One region of the Allobosea sp. AK1 genome, then DNA from elsewhere that is predicted to be linked to it. Evidence: predicted binding sites of a transcription regulator. Region 1 holds the regulator's gene; the other holds the start of a gene.
The links. The regulator LexA, encoded in region 1, represses DNA repair genes until DNA is damaged. The targets are predictions, from matches to a motif close to TGTTCNNNNTGTGTTCNG.
Positions count from the first base shown of each region.

Region 1 (4,443 bases):
CCGGAATTCCTCACCGAAGCGCGGGAGGCTGCCGGCCTGCCGGCACTGCGCAAGGATTTCCTCTACGAGCCCTACCAGGTCTACGAGGCCCGCAGCTGGGGCGCCGACTGCATCCTGATCATCATGGCCGGCGTCGACGATGCCACCGCCAAAGCGTTGAACGAGACCGCGCGCGAGCTCGGCATGGACGTCCTCGTCGAGGTCCATGACGATGCCGAGCTCGACCGGGCGCTGAAGCTCGAAAGCCGGATGCTCGGCATCAACAACCGCGACCTGCGCAGCTTCAATGTCGATCTTGCGGTCACCGAGCGGCTGGCACCGCGCGTGCCGGTTGACCGGATCGTCATCAGCGAGAGCGGTATCTTCACGCATGACGACATCGCCCGGCTCAATCCGATCGGCGTCAACAGCTTCCTCGTCGGCGAGAGCCTGATGCGGCAGGCCGACGTCACCGCCGCGACGCAGGCGCTGCTGACCGGCAAGGCCGTCGCGGCGTGAGCCGGCTCAGCCATCTCGACGCGCAAGGCCAGGCGCATATGGTCGATGTCGGCGGCAAGGCCGAGACGACCCGCATGGCGATCGCCGAGGGCCAAGTCGTGATGGCGCCGGAAACGATCGCGATCGTCCGCGACGGCAACGCCAAGAAGGGCGATGTGCTCGGCACCGCGCGCCTCGCCGGCATCATGGCGGCGAAGCGCACGCATGAACTGATCCCGCTCTGTCACCCGTTGCTGCTCAGCAAGATCGCCGTCGATCTCGATATCGACGAGGCCTTGCCGGGCGTACGCGTACGGGCCGAGGTGAAGATGAAGGGCCAGACCGGCGTCGAGATGGAGGCGCTGACCGCCGTCTCCGTCGCCTGTCTGACGGTCTACGACATGGTCAAGGCCGTCGACCGGGCGATGCGGATCGAGAACATCCGCCTGCTGCACAAATCCGGCGGCCAGTCCGGTGATTACGAGGCGAAAGCTAGCTGATGGCGCTCACTCCGGTCCCCGTCGCGCGCAAGGCGCTGCTCGACAGCATTCCGGGGCCGACCGGGGCGGAAACCCTGCCGCTGGCACAATGCGCCTGGCGGGTGCTGGCCAGCGAGGTCAAGGCACTCAGGACGCAGCCGCCTTTCGCCAATTCCGCCATGGACGGCTATGCCGTGCGCGGCGACGAGATGGCGGAAGGCGTTTCGCTCACTGTCATCGGCGAATCCGCTGCCGGCCGGGCCTTCGATGGATCGGTCGGGCCGGGACAGGCCGTCCGCATCTTTACCGGCGCGCCGATGCCTGAAGGTGCCGACACCGTCCTGATGCAGGAGGATGCCGACGGCGTCGGCGGCCCGGTGATCCAGGTCCGCGTGCCGCCGGCGAAGGGCAAGTTCCTGCGCGCTGCGGGGCTCGATTTCCACGAAGGCGACGTGCTGCTGCAAGCCGGGCGCGTGCTCGACAGTGCCGCGCTCGGCCTTGCCGCTGCGATGGGGCATCCGACTTTGCCTGTCCGGCGGAAGCCTCGGGTGGCGATTCTCGCCACCGGAGACGAACTGGTGGCGCCGGGCGAACCTGTGGGCCGCGACCAGATCGTCGCCTCGAACTCGTTCTCGCTCGCCGCGCTGGTCGAGAAGGCCGGCGGCACCGTCATCGATCTCGGCATCGCCCGCGACGACCATGCCGACCTCGCCAGCAAGATCGCAAGGGCGAGCGACGCCGATGCCGATGTGCTGATCACGCTCGGCGGGGCCTCGGTCGGCGCGCATGATCTCGTGCAGGAAGCGCTGACGCGAGCGGGTATGGCGCTCGGCTTCTGGAAGATCGCGATGCGGCCAGGCAAGCCGATGATGACCGGGCGGCTCGGCCGGATGGTCGTGGTCGGGCTGCCGGGCAATCCGGTCTCCTCGATCGTCTGCGGCCATCTCTTCGTGCTGCCCTTGATCGAGGCGCTGCTCGGCATCGCGGACGCCGACCGCGACCGCAGCATCCCTGCCTTGCTCGGCCGCGACATGCCCGGCAATGACGAGCGCGAGGATTACCTGCGCTCGGAGCTCACGCTGACGCCGGAAGGCTGGGTGGCAACGCCGTTCGACCGGCAGGATTCCTCGATGCTCGGTACGTTGGCACGGGCGCAGGCCCTGACGATCCGCCCGGCCCATGCCGCTCCCGCGAAGAAAGGCGAGGCCTGCCGGATCCTGCCCTTGCGGTAGCGGCTTGCGGAACACAAGCAGAACGCGTATGGTGTTCGTGCTTTGTTTCGAATCTGCGCATTGAGGGGCTGGCGGCGACCATGCTGACACGCAAGCAACATGAACTCCTGCGCTTCATCCAGGAACGCTTGCGCGAGAGTGGCGTGCCGCCCTCCTTCGACGAGATGAAGGATGCGCTCGACCTGCGCTCGAAATCCGGCATTCACCGCCTGATCATGGCCCTGGAGGAGCGCGGCTTCATCCGCCGCCTGCCGAACCGGGCGCGTGCGCTCGAAGTCATCAAGATGCCGGACGGGCTCGGCGCGCCTCAGGCGCGTCCGCGCTTCAGCCCGGCCATCGTCCAGGGCGGCCTGGGCTCACAGCCCAGCATGGCCAAGCCGCGCCCTGCCGAGGACGACAGCCGGCATTCCATCGCCATCCCGGTGATGGGCCGCATCGCGGCGGGCACGCCGATCTCGGCGATCCAGAGCCGCAGCCACACCGTCTCGCTGCCGCCGGACATGCTCGGCTCCGGCGAGCATTACGCGCTGGAAGTGCGCGGCGATTCGATGGTCGAGGCCGGCATTCTCGACGGCGACACCGTCGTCATCCGCAGGCAGGACACGGCCAATACCGGCGACATCGTCGTGGCGTTGATCGATGACGAGGAAGCGACGCTGAAGCGCCTGCGCAAGCGCGGCTCCTCGATCGCGCTCGAAGCGGCGAACCCGGCCTACGAGACCCGTGTGCTCGGCCCTGACCGGGTCAAGATCCAGGGCCGGCTGGTCAATCTGATGCGGCGCTACTGAAGGCGTTCGGTGTCGGCCTCGGCTTCGTTGTCGGCGGCCGGTGCGGGCTGTGCGGTGACCGACTGATTGGTGGGACGCGTGCCTGGCTCCGTCAGGCGCCGCTCGCGCCGGCGGCTCCAAGGCCGCTCGCTGCCGGACTGCTCCGCGATATGGCTGCTCCATCCCGACGCCGTCCGGTAGAGCGAGGTCGCGCCGTCGCGCGATAGCGTCATGCGCTCGACCAGCCTGGCCTTGCAGGTGCCGCCCCAGGGGATGGCGGTCACGACGAGGTCGGCGCGCTGGCAATCCTCGATGATGGCGAGTCGCTCGCGCGTATAGGAGATCGTGCGCTTGTCGGCGGTCTGCGCAACGCATGCCAGCCGGTCGCAGGCGATGCCGGCGCGCAAGCTGGGATCGTCGGGCGAGCGGCTGTCGCCATCGGCGGCGAGCCATTGCTGCAGGACGAAGCGGCTGGGCTTGCCGGCGATGGCGAGGCGGCCATCGGGACCGCGCACCGCCAGCCCGGAGCCGTCGCGCTCGATCAGGATCTCCGGCCGCTCCGGCTTGCCGGCAATCGCGACGCCGAGGATCAGCGGCAGGGCCGCAAGCCAGCGCCAGGCCGTGGTCCAGAGTGTCAGCCAGAGCAGCGCCATCGCAAAGCAGGCGAGCACGCCTGAGCCGAAAGCCGCCACCGTCACGGTGGAATGGTCGATGGCCGCGACCCAATGCGCCACCTTGAGGACGACGTCGGAGGCGAGCCCCATCAAGGCCCAGGCCGGCCAGTCCAGCCCGAACGGATAGGCGAGCACGCCGAACACCGCCGCCGGCATGACGAAGAGCGAGACGAAGGGCAGCGCCATGGCGTTGCCGAGCAGGCCGAAGGGATTGAAGGTCTGGAAGTGATAGGCTCCGAAGGGCGCCGTCGCGGCGGTGGCCAGCATGGTGGTGACGAGGATGCCGAGCGCCGCCGTCCAAACGGCTCCGAGCGGCCAGGGCAACACGCGCGGCGGCTCGGTGCGGCTTCGCCCTTCCCAGCGTTCCGCGAAGGCGATCAGCGCCGCGACCGCACCGAAGGACATCTGGAAGCTCGGCCCGAGCAAGGCCTCCGGCTCGCGCAGCAGCACGATCATGGCGGCCAGCGCAAGATTGCGCATGCTGAGCGCGGCGCGATCGACGAGGATCGCGCCGAGCATGACCAGCGTCATGATCAGCGAGCGCTCGGTCGCGACATCGCCCCCGGAAAAGATGCAATAGGCGGTCGCGCCGAGCATCGCCGCTGCCGCCGCGATCTTCTTGACCGGCCAGTGCAGCGCCACCGTCTGCGACAGGACCAGCAGCGCCCGGACCAGCCAGAAGATCGTGCCGGCGGCGAGCACCATGTGCAGGCCCGAGATGGAGACGATGTGATAGATGCCGGCAGCGCGCAGGTCGTTGTTCGTCGCTTCGGTGATCAGGCCGCGCTTGCCGGTGACGAGCGCCGCGGCGACC
Region 1 is NZ_VFMG01000001.1:4,969,509-4,973,951, reverse strand. It holds gene trpC (indole-3-glycerol phosphate synthase TrpC) at 1-498, shown strand, start outside; gene moaC (cyclic pyranopterin monophosphate synthase MoaC) at 495-977, shown strand; gene FHT98_RS23695 (molybdopterin molybdotransferase MoeA) at 977-2,188, shown strand; gene lexA (transcriptional repressor LexA) at 2,269-2,976, shown strand; gene FHT98_RS23685 (ComEC/Rec2 family competence protein) at 2,970-4,443, opposite strand, start outside.

Region 2 (4,443 bases), 1.0 Mb from region 1:
GTCGCCCTGGATGATCGCCTCGCAGGAACAGGCGAATTGCGGCGGGTCGTTGCCGTCGACCAGGATATGCAGCGGTGCCAGCGGCAGGCCGGCGACGGCCCGGCGCATCGCCAGCAGCGTCGCCTGGCGGATGTTGATGGCGTCGATTTCGACGGCCGTCACGCTGGCGACGGAGACGGCCAGCGCCCGTTCCATGATTTCGCCGAAGAGTTCTTCGCGGATCGCAGCCGAGAGCTTCTTCGAATCGTCGAGTCCATCAGGCACGCGCTCGGGGTCGAGGATCACGGCGGCCGCCACGACCGGGCCGGCCAGCGGCCCACGTCCGACCTCGTCGATGCCGGCCAGCGGCCAGCGGCCGTTGGCAATGGCGGATGTCTCGCGGTTGAAATCGGCGGGCATGGCGGGGTTATGCAGCAGAGCACAGCGCGGGGCCAGAGCCGTCTTTTCCTCGCTCCACGCAATCGCGTTTGATCGTCATGGTCGGGCTTGTCCCGACCATCCACGTCTTCCTTCCTACGATGCGGTGTCCAAGGCGTGGATGCTCGCCACAAGGGCGAGCATGACGGCGAGAGCAGCCGCCCAACGCCTCAGAACAAACTCAACTGCGCCTTCTCCTTCTCCGGCTTCACGAAGAGATCGGTCCGCAGCCGGCGCCGCGTCGTGTTGAAGCCAATGCGTTCGGCCGCCATCTCGAAGCGTCGCCCGATCATCCAGGCATAGGGGCCGGAGCCGACCATGCGCTGGCCCCATTGCGAATCGTAGTCCTTGCCGCCGCGCGTCGAGCGGATCAGCGACATTACATGCCGGAGCTTGTCGGGATGATGCGTCAGCAGCCATTCCTGCACGATGTCGCGCACTTCGAGCGGCAGCCGGAGCAGGACATAGCCGGCTGCCTCGGCGCCTGCTGCCTTCGCCGCGTCGAGGATGCGCTCGATCTCGTGCTCGTTGATCGCCGGGACGATCGGCGCGACCAGCACCGTGACCGGGATGCCGGCCTCGGAGAGCTTGCGGATCGTCTCCAGCCGCTTGGCTGGCGAGGCGGCGCGCGGCTCCATGCCGCGTGCGGTCTTCGGATCGAGCGTCGTCACCGAGAGCGCGACCTTGACCAGTCCCTTCTCCGCCATCGGCGCGAGGATATCGATGTCGCGCTGGACCAGCGCCGATTTCGTGACGATGCCGACGGGGTGATTGAACTTTGCCAGCACCTCCAGGATCTGGCGCATGATCCGGAGCTTCCTTTCGATCGGCTGGTAGGCGTCGGTATTGGTGCCGATCGCGATCGTCCGCGGCTGATAGGAGGGGGAGGAGAGCTCCTTTTCTAGCAGCGCCGCCGCATCGGGCTTCGCCGTCAGCTTGCTTTCGAAATCGAGCCCCGGCGACAGGCCGAGATAGGCATGGGTCGGCCGGGCGAAGCAGTAGACGCAGCCATGCTCGCAGCCGCGATAGGGATTGATCGAACGGTCGAAGGAGATATCGGGCGAGTCGTTGCGCGTGATGATGGTGCGCGCCTTCTCATAGGCGATCTCGGTCGAGAACGGCGGGAGTTCCTCCAGCGACCCCCAGCCGTCGTCCTCGGCGACGCGCTGCTCGGCCTCGTAGCGGCCGCCGGGATTGATCGTGGCACCGCGTCCGCGCCGCCTGTCGGGATCGATCTGATGGCCGATATAGGCCATCGGATCGGCGGGTGCGACGACCGGCGCCGAGACGCTCGGCTCCCGGTCGAGCCGCCGCAGGGGCTGGGCTGCCGGGAAGGGCCGTGAGGTGGGTCTGGCCTGAGGCATGGCTGTCGAACCGTGTCGCGCGCCGGGAATCGGCGCCTTCTGGTCTCATGTAGAGTGAACATATAGAGAACAAAAGGCAAGCGGCGGGATTGTGGCATGCTGCGTTGCGGCATAGGATTTCGCTTATGCTCACGGCCGTGATCCGCAGCGATGGTTCCCAGCAGGCGCTTGCAGCGACCCTGGCTGTTCTGATTCCAGCGGTCGCGGAGGGGTTTCTCGGCCATGCGGTGCTCGTCGACACGGTCGGTGCGCCCGAGACCGAGCGCGCTGCCGACGCCACCGGCGCCCGCTATCTCCGCGCGAGCCATGAGCAAGCCTGGCAGGAAGGCGCAGCCCATGCACGGGGAGACCGCCTCGTCCTGTTCGAATCCGGCGATGTGCCGCAGGCTCATTGGGTCCAGGCGGTGGAGCGCCATCTGCTGGTCGCGGCGGCAAAGCCGGCCCTGATTCCCCTGGAAGGGGTGTTTGCGTCCTTGCGCGAACGGCTCATGTTCTCGCTGCCCGGTCGCGGGCTCGCCGCGGGGCTTGTTATGCCCAAGGCGGTCGCGCTGACCGGTCGTCTCGACCGGGCGCCGGTGCGGCTGCCGGTCCTGCGGGAGCGCGCAAGCTAGCTGCCTGGAGGGATGTTACGCCGCCGAAGGCGATATGCCTGAAGCGCATGGCAGAAGGAATTTCGTGCGGGAACTTGTGCGCTGCAGCATAAGTTCATATGTAGACGGTTGCCTGAAGCACCTCCCTCAGACATCGAAAGGAGAGATCCATGCTGGAACGGCACGATTCCTGTTCTGCGCTCGACGCGGAGCGCGACGAGGACAAGCGCGAGGAGCAACGGGAGGACGAAGATACGTTCTCGCCTCGCGAACATCAGGAAGGATTCTGGAGCTAGCCTCTCCACGAAAACCAAGCGGAGGGCTGGATGCAGCCCTCCGCACGGCATTCTCAGGAAGTCGCGGGCCCGTTCGGGCCCGATTTGTTTTGGACGCCCGGTCGGAACGACCAGCCAGCGGGACGAGGCGGTGGTGACCGCCCGCGACCCCGGCACCTCCGGCGCCGTTGAGAGGCGCTACACCTGATTCCGGAACGTGTCGCAGCTCTGCATCGAGCCTGACTGGAAGCCGGTGGTGAACCACTTCATGCGCTGCGCCGAGGAGCCGTGCGTGAAGGAATCGGGCACGACCGTGCCTTGCGCCGCCTTCTGCAGCTTGTCGTCGCCGATGGCGGAGGCGGTGCGCATCGCCTGGTCGATATCGCCCTGGTCGATACGGCCCATCGCCTGGACGTTATGCGCCCAGACGCCGGCGAAGCAGTCCGCCTGCAATTCGATTCGCACCGAGATCGCGTTCGCGTCGCGCTCGGAGGAGCGCTCGCGGATCTGGTTGGCCTTGGGCAGGATGCCGAGCAGGTTCTGGATGTGATGGCCGACCTCGTGGCCGATCACATAGGCGTAGGCGAAATCGCCGCCGCCGCCGAGCTTGCGCTGCATTTCCTGGAAGAAGGAGGTGTCGAGATAGACCTTCTTGTCGACCGGGCAATAGAACGGCCCCATCGCCGATTGCGCGGTGCCGCAGCCCGAGCGGTCGACGCCGGAGAACAGGACCAGCCGGGGCGGCTGGTAGCGGGTATTGGCCTGCTGCGGCAAAAGCTTCGACCAGATGTCCTCGTTCTGCGCCAGAACGGCCGAGACGAAGCGACCCATCTGGTCCTCCGGCGGGCCGGAGGAGCGGCGCGTCTCTTGCGTCTGCTCGCGCCCGCCGATGCCGCCGATCAGTTCGGCGCCGCCGATGAGCAGGCGCGGATCAATGCCGAGCGCCCAGCCGAGCAGGCCGAGCACCACCATCGTGCCGATGCCGACGCCGCCGCGCCCGCCGGGCATGCCGGCGAAGCCGCCGCCGCCACCACTGCCGCGCCTGTCCTCGAGATTATCGGACTGGCGGTAATCTTCCCATTGCATGAAGGCATCCCCGGCGAAGTTCCCCCGCAATCTCGCCGGGAGATGCGGGGAACTCAAGTCGTCTTTGCAAACCGCTCCTGAACGCAACCTGACCGCGGGGGTTCCACTCAGTGGTAGCCGCTGTCGATCCTGACCTTGCCACGGAAGGTCCAGTATACGAAGGCGGTGTAGAACAGGATCGTCGGCAGGAGGAAGCTGACGCCGATCAGCACGAAGATATGCGAGCTCGGCGCCGCTGCCGTGTCCCAGATCGTCAGATCGGGCGGCACCAGATGGGGATAGTTCGAGACCGCGAGCCCCAGAAAGCACAGGACGAAGATCGCGATCGTGAGGGCGAAGGGCGTGAACTCATGCGCGCCGTGCAGCCGCTTCCAGGCGAAGTAGCCGCAGATCGCGGTCAGCACCGGAAGCGGCCAGAGCAGCATCAGGTTGGACGGCGTGAACCAGCGCGCGGCGATGCGTGGATGCGCATAGGGCGTCCAGAGCGAAACCAGCACCGCAAAGGCGAGCAGGCCCAGCAGCAGTGCCTTTGCCTGCCGGCGCGCTCGCTCCGCCACCGGCCCCTCCGTCTTGTAGACCAGCCAGGTCGCGCCGAGCGTGGCATAGCCGATGACGACGCCGATGCCGCACATCACCGTGAACGGCGTCAGCCAGTCGAAAGGGCCGCCGGCGAACTGCTTGTCGACGACCTTCACGCCCTGGAGCAATCCG
Region 2 is NZ_VFMG01000001.1:3,963,760-3,968,202, forward strand. It holds gene rnhB (ribonuclease HII) at 1-399, opposite strand, end outside; gene FHT98_RS19115 (PA0069 family radical SAM protein) at 588-1,673, opposite strand; gene FHT98_RS19120 (hypothetical protein) at 1,907-2,392, shown strand; gene FHT98_RS26665 (hypothetical protein) at 2,542-2,667, shown strand; gene ypfJ (KPN_02809 family neutral zinc metallopeptidase) at 2,845-3,732, opposite strand; gene cydB (cytochrome d ubiquinol oxidase subunit II) at 3,840-4,443, opposite strand, start outside.
Region 2: FHT98_RS19115 (PA0069 family radical SAM protein) is a predicted target of LexA. The motif match lies at 1,836-1,853, and genes of this name have one in related genera.